DNA from 2 places in the Aquibium pacificum genome. Region 2 is predicted to be linked to the other one. Evidence: predicted binding sites of a transcription regulator. Region 2 holds the regulator's gene; the other holds the start of a gene.
What was found. The regulator PhoB, encoded in region 2, activates phosphate uptake and scavenging genes when phosphate is short. The targets are predictions, from matches to a motif close to TGTCATNNANCTGTCAT.
Positions count from the first base shown of each region.

Region 1: a site for PhoB is predicted at 3,653-3,669, ahead of ABGN05_RS15210 (bifunctional 2',3'-cyclic-nucleotide 2'-phosphodiesterase/3'-nucleotidase). Genes of this name have one in related genera too.

Region 1 is NZ_JBDPGJ010000003.1:564,498-569,696, reverse strand. It holds gene amt (ammonium transporter) at 1-2,071, opposite strand, end outside; gene ABGN05_RS15215 (mechanosensitive ion channel family protein) at 2,230-3,552, opposite strand; gene ABGN05_RS15210 (bifunctional 2',3'-cyclic-nucleotide 2'-phosphodiesterase/3'-nucleotidase) at 3,765-5,199, shown strand, end outside.
Region 2 is NZ_JBDPGJ010000002.1:1,063,370-1,068,568, reverse strand. It holds gene ABGN05_RS11560 (CRTAC1 family protein) at 1-1,551, opposite strand, end outside; gene ABGN05_RS11555 (vanadium-dependent haloperoxidase) at 1,548-2,882, opposite strand; gene phoB (phosphate regulon transcriptional regulator PhoB) at 3,005-3,694, opposite strand; gene phoU (phosphate signaling complex protein PhoU) at 3,707-4,414, opposite strand; gene pstB (phosphate ABC transporter ATP-binding protein PstB) at 4,443-5,199, opposite strand, start outside.

The DNA.
Region 1 (5,199 bases), on a different contig from region 2:
CGGCCAGGGACGAGATGCGGTCGGCGGCCGTTCTGATTACGAGATCGCCGGCGGGGTGCCCGTAGATGTCGTTGATGTCCTTGAAGCGGTCGAGATCGACCAGCAGGACGGCGCCCTGTCCATTGGCGTCGCTCGCGCGTCTGGCCATCGCGGCTAGCCTCTCGTTGAAGAGGGCGCGGTTGGGCAGACCCGTCAGCGGATCGTGCAGGGCGAGGTGCCGGATGCGCGCCTCCGCATGCTTTCGCTCGCGCAGGTCCACGAGGCAGCCGATTCGGGAGCGCTCGCCCCGGTAGAGGATCTCGCGGCCGCGCAGCTCCATCGGGACGCAGGTGCCGTCAGCCATCATGATGTCGGCTTCGTAGGGTTCGGCAACCGGCTTCAGCATCGCCTCCCGCACGGCTGCGCGGTGTTCGGGAGCGAACAGCTCGATGACCGGGCGGCCGCGCAGTGTGGAAATGGTCTCGCCGAGAAGCTCCTCGAGCTTGACGTTTCCGTCGACGATCCGTCCATCCTGAAGGATCCAGATCGCCTCGAAGGTCGCGGCGGCGAGCGCCGACAGGCGCTCGGCCTCCTCGGCATCGCGCATCATCGACTTGGCCCGCGCGCGTGCGCTCTCCTCGGCCTGGATGTTCTCCATGAGGTCGTTGAAGAGGCGCGTCAGGGTCTCGGACTCGTCGCCGGGCTTCAGTTCGAGCCGCATGTTCAGATCGGCGTTGCCGCTGACCAGCGTCTGGAGCGCGCGTTCGACGTGCCCGACACCCATGCGCGTGCCGTGTTCGGCTTCGTTCAGCCCGATCAGCTCGGCCTCGCGGGTGACGCGGATGGGGAAGAAGCGGTTCAGCGTCCAGAAGAAGGCGTATCCGGTCGCGAAGGTCCAAACGAAGTTGACCGTCACTCCCGTCGCCTGGACCTGCAGCTGGTCCCAGCGGGAGGCGAGCGGCAGGTTTTCGACGGGCGCCAGCAGCGCCAGACCGATCGTGCCGGCCATTCCCGCGAAGCCGTGTACGCCGATCGCGCCGACGGCGTCGTCAATCCCGAGCTCGTTCTCAAGGACGCTGTTGCCCCATATGGCCGCCAGTCCGCCGATCATGCCGATCGCCAGCGCGCCGAACGGATCGAGCACCAGGCAGCCGGCGGTGACGGCGACGAGCCCTCCGAGCATGCCCGAAAGCGTCTGCTCGGGGAGCACGACCCCATCCTTGTACCAGCCGACGACAAAGCCGGCGAGGCTGCCGGTGCCGCCGGCCAGCACCGTGTTGGCGATGATGTGGGCGATCGCCGGCGTTGCCGCGACCGTGGAGCCGCCGTTGAAGCCGATCCAGCCCACGAAGAGGACGAGCGCGCCGGCCGCCGCCAAGACGGGGCTGTGCCCGGCAATGCGCACCGGCTTTCCGGCACTGTCGAACCTGCCGAGCCGGGGCCCCAGGACGAGACATGCGGCGAGCGCCACCCAGGCGCCGGTCGCGTGGACGACGGTGGAACCGGCAAAGTCCACGAAGCCCATGTTGGCAAGAAATGCCGACGAATTCGGGACGAGGGAGTTGCCCCACGCCCAGTGGACGAAGACCGGATAGATGACGCCCGCGACGACGGCTGAGCAGAGCAGGTAGGAGACGAGCCGCATCCGTTCCGCGACCGCGCCCGAGACGATCGTCGCGGCCGTTCCACAGAACATGACCTGAAAGACGAAGAAGCCGACGTGCCAGCTGTCGAGCGATCCCAGGAAGAGGAAACTCCCGTCGATGCCGAAGGGCCATCCGTTGCCGGACGCGAAGGCGATCATGAAGCCGACCGCGCTGAACGCGACGACCGAGACCGCGAAGTCCAGCAGGTTTTTCTGCGCGACGTTGATGGAATTCTTCGAGCGCACCATCCCGGCTTCGAGGAGCAGAAAGCCGAGCTGCATCATCAGGACGAGGCCGGCGGCCAGCAGCGTCCAGACGAGATCGAGGTTTCTTTGAAGTGTCTCCAGCGTCGTCGCGGCCGCCGAGGCCGGCGAGGCCGCCGACAGCAGGAAGACCATGGTGCCGGCCATGCGAAAGCCCGCGACTTCGGAAGCCCCAATCGTCATTGCCCGTGCCCCATGCCACCCGCTGCAAAATTAGCAGAGCCGGATTAAGCAAGGGTATACCGCAGCGCAGCAAACAAGACTTTATGTCACGGAAATTGCACAGAAAAATGGCATTTGCGCAATGATCGGACGGACGTTGCCCGATTGTCGTGGAGCCATCAATCGTTGGGCGCTTTCCCGTCGACCGGCCTGCCGGTTTCACGCCGTTTCATGATGATCTCGCGGTGCGGGTAGGGGATCTGCACACCGTTCTCCTTGAACGTGTCCCAGAGCGCCAGAAGCACCTTACCCCTAACGTTGGTGAGGCCCTGCTGGGGATCGTGGATCCAGAAGCGGAGGACGAAATCGAGCGAGGATTCGCCGAAGCCGGTGAGCCAGCAGACAGGACGCCTGGCGGCTTCGACGCGCCCGACGGTCATCGCCGCCTTGATGGCGAGTTCGGACACGACGTGCGGATCGGCGTCGTAGGAGACGCCGAACGCCACATCCAGCCTGACGAGTTCGTCGCTGAAGGACCAGTTGATGACCTGCTGGGTGACGAAGTCCTCGTTGGGGATGAGGTATTCGCGCCCGTCGCGCGTGACCACCGAGACAAAGCGCGCGCGTAATTCCCTGATCCAGCCGAAGGTCTCGCCGAGCGAAATCGTGTCGCCCGGCTTGATCGACTTGTCCATCAGCATGATGACGCCGGAGATGAAGTTCGACACGACCTTCTGGAGTCCGAAGCCGAGGCCGACGCCGACCGCGCCGGAAAAGACCGTCAGGGCCGTCAGATCGACGCCGACGGCGGTCAGCGCGCCCAGGCCGGCGATGATGATCAGTCCGAACTTGGCGACCTTGCCGATCAGCACCCGGATGGATGGTGTCAGATCGGCCGATTTCTGCACCCGCTCATCGAAGTAGTTGCCGGCGACGGTCGCGACCCATACCGCGGCGGTCAGGAACACCGCGGTCTTGATGACGGTGAGCACCGAGATCCGGACGTTGCCGACCGGCATGGCGAGACTGTCAAGGAAGAGCGCGGCGCGGTCGTGGAGCCCGAGGATGACGAGGGCGGCGTAGATCCAGACCATCCAGGCCACAGAGCGCGCAGCGAGGCGATTGCGGATGACCCGCGAGAGGATGGCGACGACGACCCAGGTGAGCGCCAGCCACAGCGCGATCGCCAGAAGCCAACTCCGGCTCGGCCACGTCGCTGCGCGCATGATGGTGATCGCCGCGAACATCATGACCACGAACAGGATCCAGTCCGCCCTGCGCATGGTCGCCACGACGACGCGCAGCAGGCCGGGGTGGCCGCGGATGGATCGTGCCCGACTTTCGAGGCGGGCTTCGATTTTCTTGCCCAAGAACTTGGCGGCGATGAAGAGAAGCACGATCAGCGCGACCTGATAGGCGAGCCACGGGTCGGTCGCATAAACCGCCCACCGCTCGACGTATGCGGCAAGCCGCTCGGTGATCGCCCCGACGTCAAGATCCATTCGTGGCCCCGCTTTCGCCGCAAGCGCGGCGGGCCTACTTCGCCGCCGCCCGGACGAACTTAGCGCGCCCCCGACGGCACGACAAATCGGCCTGCCGCACCGTCATGAACCTGTCGTTTGAATCTGCTGGACTCGGAATGCCGCCGGCGCGACAATTTCTCCCCGCAAAGCCGGCTCACAATCAGAAAGCAGAGCGCTTCCAGGAGGCAATCATGTCCACCCTCATCCATCGCATGTCGCGGCGATCCTTCCTCTCGGGCGCGGCCGCCGTCGGCGGCCTCGTCGTGCTGCATCCGTTCGCGGCTCGCGCACAGGCAAACCAGGCGCACCTGCGCATCATGGAAACGACCGACATCCACGTCCACGTCTTCCCCTACGACTACTATGCCGACAAGCCGAACGACACCATGGGCATCGCCCGCACGGCGTCGATCATCGATTCGATCCGCGCCGAGGCCGGCAATTCGATGCTGGTGGACAATGGCGACGTCCTGCAGGGCAACCCGATGGGCGACTACATCGCCTACAAGCGGGGCATGAAGGAAGGCGACAAGCATCCGGTGATCGAGGCGATGAACGTGCTCGGCTACGACGTCGGCACGCTCGGCAACCACGAGTTCAACTATGGCCTGGACTTCATGTTCAACGTGGTGAACGGCGCCAATTTCCCATGGGTGTGCGCGAACCTCACCAAGGGACAACTCGCCTCCGACCCGAAGGACGACGAACTGTTCTTCAAGCCCTACGTCATCGTCGAGAAGATGGTGAAGGACGGCTCGGGCAACGAAAGCCCGGTCAAGGTCGGCTTCATCGGCTTCGTGCCGCCGCAGATCATGGTGTGGGACATCCGCCACCTCGAAGGCAAGGCGCAGACCCGCGACATCGTCGAGGCCGCCAAGGCCTGGGTGCCGGCAATGAAGGAAGAGGGCGCCGACATCGTGATCGCGCTCTCGCACTCCGGCATCGACGGCAGCGGCCCGGCGGAGCGGATGGAGAACGCATCGCTCTACCTCGCGGGCGTCGAGGGCATCGATGCCATCATGACAGGCCACCAGCACCTGGTCTTCCCCGGTCCGAAATCGTGGGACGCGATCGAGGGCGTCGATCCGGTCAAGGGCACGCTCCGGGGCAAGCCGTCGGTAATGGGCGGCTTCTGGGGATCGCACATGGGCCTCATCGACCTCCTGCTCGAAAAGGACGGCAACGGCTGGCGGATCGCCGACTTCACCACCGAGGCGCGGCCGATCTACGAGCGCACCGAGGATCGCAAGATCGTCCCGCTCGTGGAAAGCAAGGAGGAGGTCCTCGCGGCGGCCAAGGACGAGCATGAAGCGACGCTGGAATACGTCCGCACGTCGGTCGGCCAGACCTCGGCGCCGCTGCATTCCTTCTTCGCGCTGGTGGCCGATGATCCGTCGGTCCAGATCGTGAGCCAGGCACAGACCTGGTACATCAAGGACATGCTGAAGGAGACCGAGTACAAGGACCTGCCGGTGCTTTCGGCGGCGGCGCCTTTCAAGGCCGGCGGTCGCGGCGGTCCGGAGTACTTCACGGAGGTGAAGACCGGCGACGTGGCGATCAAGAACGTGGCCGACCTCTACCTCTACCCGAACACAGTCCAGGCTGTGGTGATCACCGGCGCCGACG
Region 2 (5,199 bases):
AGACTCGACCCGCTGCCAGGCGCCGGCTTCGCCATCGGGCCAGACGACACGCAATTCGGCCTGACGATCTGCACCCAGCCCCAGATGCCACCAGCCAAGGTGGCCGGACGCATGCCCACCCCCCACGCTTATCTCCCGCCGCATGATCTTGTCACCACGCCGGGTTTCGATCCATGAGCCGATGGCTTCGCGGTTGGGACCGGCTTGCCTGAGTTCAAGGCCGACCCAGTTGCCTTCGGTACCTTCGTTTCGCCATAGCTGCGCCGGCTTCCACCGATTCACGACCAGAAGGTCGAGTTGACCGTCGAGGTTGAAATCCGCAAGTGCGGCGCCGCGCGATATCGCAGTGCTGCCCATTCCAGCTTTGTCCCCGACCTCCTTGAACCGACCGTCGGCTTGCTGAAGCAGGAGGTTGTTCGGATCCTCCGCCGCGAAATCCGGCATCTCCGCCACGTTGCCTTTGGCGATGAAGAGGTCGACGAGCCCGTCATTGTCGACGTCCTCGAACTGTGTGTGCCAAGCGGTGGAGGGCTTTACGTCGTCCCCGATATAGGGACGGTGCGCGGTGGCGCCTTTGGCAAAAGCGATGTCGGCATAGACCGGTTGAGGCTTGCCGGCGTCGACCGAGGCAAGCGTCTGCAGCTTGTTGTCGGCCATGCTGGTCAGGAAATACTCGGGATAGCCATCGAAATCGAGGTCGTAGCTGGCGATCCCCATGCCCCAGATCAGGAGCCGCTTCCATCCGTCCTTTTCGCCGTAGAGAACCGGCGCTTCGTCGGGAGGAATACGCCAGAGCTGCTCCTGGCCGCCCTTGTAGTACTCGCGGTCGTTCGAGACCCGCAGATCCGGCGTGCTGGAGCGGTTCCAGTCGGTGAACAGCATCGACAGCGCGCAGTAGCTCGGTCTAAGCGGAAGAGGTTCCGCGAAACGCGGCTCGCCGTCGGATGCCGGCCGGTGGAGCCAGTTGTCCGTGCAGGAGCCCCAGGGAAACGCTTCCTGAGCGCGATCGATGTAGTTGCCGATCGCAAGGGTCGGGAAAGCGGCGCCTCTTTCCCATGTGGCGGCGAATGCGGTGGACCACGCGTCTCCCCCGTCGAACCCCCACGCCTCGTTGGCACGCTCGAAACGGCAACCGCCAAGGCCGCGCATGAGCACGTTTTCCCCGACGCGAAGCAGAACGACGTCCCGGTTCCCGTCGGAATCGATGTCCAGGGGATAGGCGCCCGAGACCGCCTCCAGTTCAAGCCCGCTTTCCTGCGCCACGAAGCGGAGCGGACCGCCTTGCGCGCTGACGTTCCTGAAGAACCTGGCCGGCGAAGCCCCTCCCGCGAGCAGCGCATCGGGGAAACCATCGGCGTTGCAATCGAATGTGGCGACCCCTCCGCCGACCATGAACTCCCACTCACCCTCATAGATGCTGTCGATCCCGCTTGCCGCGGTCTCTTCGATGAAGTGCGGGATCGTGATGTCATCCTCGGCATACGACGGATGCGAGATCGCAAGAAGCACGAGCGCAACCGTGAAGGGGCGAAGAAGAAGTGACGATCTCATCCTTTCGTTTCCCTCGTCCGTAAGCCATTCACAAAGGCCGCCACGCACCGGCCCTGTTCCAGCCCACGCTCGATTGCGGCGCGGAAGTGAATACCGCCGTAGAGTCTGGATATGCCCGCTTCGTCCGCCGCGTGGCGGAAGCTTCGATACCGTCGAGCCGGCAGACCGTCGGATTCGTGGGTGGCGTCCACGAATTCAAATGGATCTCCGAAGAGATCGGCAAGAACCTCCGCGGCGGCGGCCGACTGCGTGCTGTGGCCGCTCGGGTATTCCGGAAACGGGGGGGTGTTCAGGATAGGGACCCAGCGGGGATCGATGACCCGGCGGATATAGGTAACCGGGCGGACCAGATCGAATTCGTACTTGGCGTGCCAGCAAGCGATGAACGAATCCGAAAGCGCGAGCCCGAGACGGGCGAGTACATCGACCCTTCGCGCAAGCCCGGCGTCTTCCCGATCGAGGATTTGTGTGGCGATCGACATCCAGTGACCGGGCGGTGTCGGTGACAGCATCGGGTCGTCCGACCAGAAGCGGGCGATCGCCTGCTGCTCCTCGCTCAGGCCGTTCACGGTCTCGTAGACTTCGAGCGCTTCCTCATAGAACCTCGAGTCTTTCTCCTCGCTGTATTCCGGCGGCGGGGGAAGCGGGCACGAGGCTCCGTCCGGCATCACGAGGGGCCGGTTCCTGCCCCAGTCGGGGAGGAGCGGGGTCTGCTGCTGCGAGACGAGGCTGGTGGGCACCCAGTGGGCGGGGCCCTCCTTCAGCACGTATGCAAGCGGGAAGCCCATGTTCTCGACGACCGCGCCGCCATCGCCGGCAGACCATGCAAGCACATGCTCCGCAACCGTTCGGCCGTAAGCCTCGCTCCGCGCGACAACCTCTTGGGATAGGCCTCGGGACACCTCTGAAGAGAGCTTTTTTCCGACCGCGGCCATCGCACGCTGTCCCGTTGGCCCCGTGTTGGCGAAGAGGGTGCGAATGGCATGCGACATCGCCGATTCGAGCGCAACCGCTTCATCGTAGGCCGCCCCCGGCTCACGCTGCACGGGCTGCTCGAATTCGTTCAGTTGACCTCCGAGCGACTGCAATTCCCCATCGCCAGAGGCAACCACTTCGAACGCCGTGACGCCGAGATAGGCGAGAGAGCGGCTTGCCACCGGCGGAGAATAGGTCGGAGTGTGCCGGACGAGTTCAAGCGTCAGACGGTACCATGTCTCCAGTACGTCGGCGGCCGAGGTTGTCGCTGGCTGCGCAAAGCTACCGCCTGAAATGGACAAGCAGGCGGCGATTGCAAGAACGCACGTCGCCGCCATTTTGCGGATCGTTCCCATCGGCGCCTCCCAAAAATCGCTCACCGAACGCCGCACAATAAGCATGTCCGGTCTTTGGCAGGCAAGGGGAGCCGGATGCGCGGGGACGAGGTCGCGCCGTTCCAGGCGCGGTACGGACGACGTCAAGCCTCTCGGATCGCGTAACCCGCACCGCGGATCGTGCGGATGACGTCGGGCATCCGACCGTTGTTGACCGCCTTGCGCAGGCGTCCGACATGGACGTCGACGGTGCGTTCGTCGATGTAGATCGTCTCGCCCCACACGTTGTCGAGCAACTGGCCGCGCGAGAAGACGCGGCCGGGATGCTGCATCAGGAATTCGAGCAGGCGGAACTCGGTCGGTCCGAGCTTGATCTCGCTCTTCTTGCGGTAGACGCGATGCGATTCGCGATCGAGCACGATATCGCCGACCTTGAGCACGCTGGAGAGCACTTCCGGCTTTGCGCGGCGCAGCAGCGCGCGCACCCGCGCGATGAATTCCGGCGTGGAGAAGGGTTTCACCAGATAGTCGTCGGCGCCCGTCGAGAGGCCGCGCACGCGATCGCTCTCCTCGCCGCGGGCCGTCAGCATGATAATCGGCAGCCGTTCCGTCTCCGGCCGCATCCTGAGCCGCCTGCACAGTTCGATGCCCGAGATCGCCGGCACCATCCAGTCGAGGACGAGCAGGTCCGGCACGCTCTCCTGCAGCCGGATCTCGGCCTCGTCGCCGCGGGTGACGATCTCGACCTGATAGCCTTCGGCTTCGAGATTGTACTTTAGGAGGACGCAGAGCGGTTCCTCGTCCTCGACAACCATGACCTTTGCCGCAATCATGCCGCGTCTTCCTCAGGCACCTACGCCGGCTACCGCCGTTTCATCGATCTTTGGCCGCGCCATGGGCAATTGTTTGCCAGTCATCACGTAGTAGGCGTTCTCGGCGATGTTGGTGACGTGATCGCCAATTCGCTCGAGGTTCTTGGCGCAGAACAGGAGATGCGTACAGGCGGTGATGTTGCGCGGGTCTTCCATCATGTATGTCAGGAGCTCGCGGAAGATCGCAGTGTACTTGATGTCAATCTTCTCGTCCTCGACGCGTAGCGGGACGAGGGCTTCGGCCTCGCGCGCGACGTAGAGGTCGACCACCTTCTTGACCTGGTGATACACCAGTTCCGCCATGGTTTCGATCGAGTAGGAAAGGCTCGAGGGCGTCGATGTTAGCCCGACCGCGCCGACTCGCTTGGCGATGTTCTTGGCCAGGTCCCCGATGCGCTCGAGGTCGCCTGCCATACGGATGGCACTGACGACGGCACGAAGATCCTGCGCCATCGGCTGCCGGCGCGCGATCAGCGTGATCGCCTTGTCGTCGAGTTCGCGCTGCTTGGCGTCCATGATGGCATCGTCGGAGATGATGCGCTGGGCGAGTGCCGCGTCGGTCGAAAGCAGCGCCCGCGTGGCGTCGTCCACCATCGAGGCGGCGAGTTCGCCCATGTCGCAAAGGAGGCGATCGATGCTCTGAAGTTCCTCGTCGAAGGAGGCAACGGTGTGCTCGCCCATGGTCCTGTCCTCGTATCCTGGTGCCGGATCAGCCGAAGCGGCCGGTGATGTAGTCCTGGGTGCGCTTGTCGTCCGGGTTTGTGAACATCTTGTCCGTCGGTCCTTCCTCGACGAGGTAGCCGATGTGGAACATGGCGGTGCGCTGCGAGACGCGGGCCGCCTGTTGCATCGAGTGCGTGACGATCACGATCGTGTAGTTCTGGCGAAGCTCGTCGATCAGTTCCTCGACCTTGGCGGTGGCGATCGGATCGAGCGCCGAGCAGGGTTCGTCCATGAGGATCACCTCCGGCGAGACCGCGATGGCGCGGGCGATGCAGAGCCGCTGCTGTTGGCCGCCGGAGAGGCCGGTGCCCGGCTCCTGCAGCCTGTCCTTGACCTCGTTCCAGATCGCCGCCTTGCGGAGGCTGGACTCCACCACGGCGTCGAGTTCTGCCTTGTTCTTCGTCAGGCCATGGATGCGCGGACCGTAGGCGATGTTCTCGTAGATCGACTTCGGGAACGGGTTCGGCTTCTGGAACACCATGCCGACGCGGGCGCGCAATTCCACGACGTCGATCTTGGGGTCGTAGATGTCCTCGCCGTCGAGCGTGATCTTGCCGCCGACGCGGGCGATGTCGATCGTGTCGTTCATCCGGTTCAGGCAGCGCAGGAAGGTCGACTTGCCGCAGCCGGAGGGGCCGATCAGCGCCATCACCTGCTTTTCGGGAATGTTCAGGTCGACGTCGAACAGCGCCTGCTTTTCCCCGTAGTGCACGGTGACCTTCTCGCCCCGCATCTTGTACGTG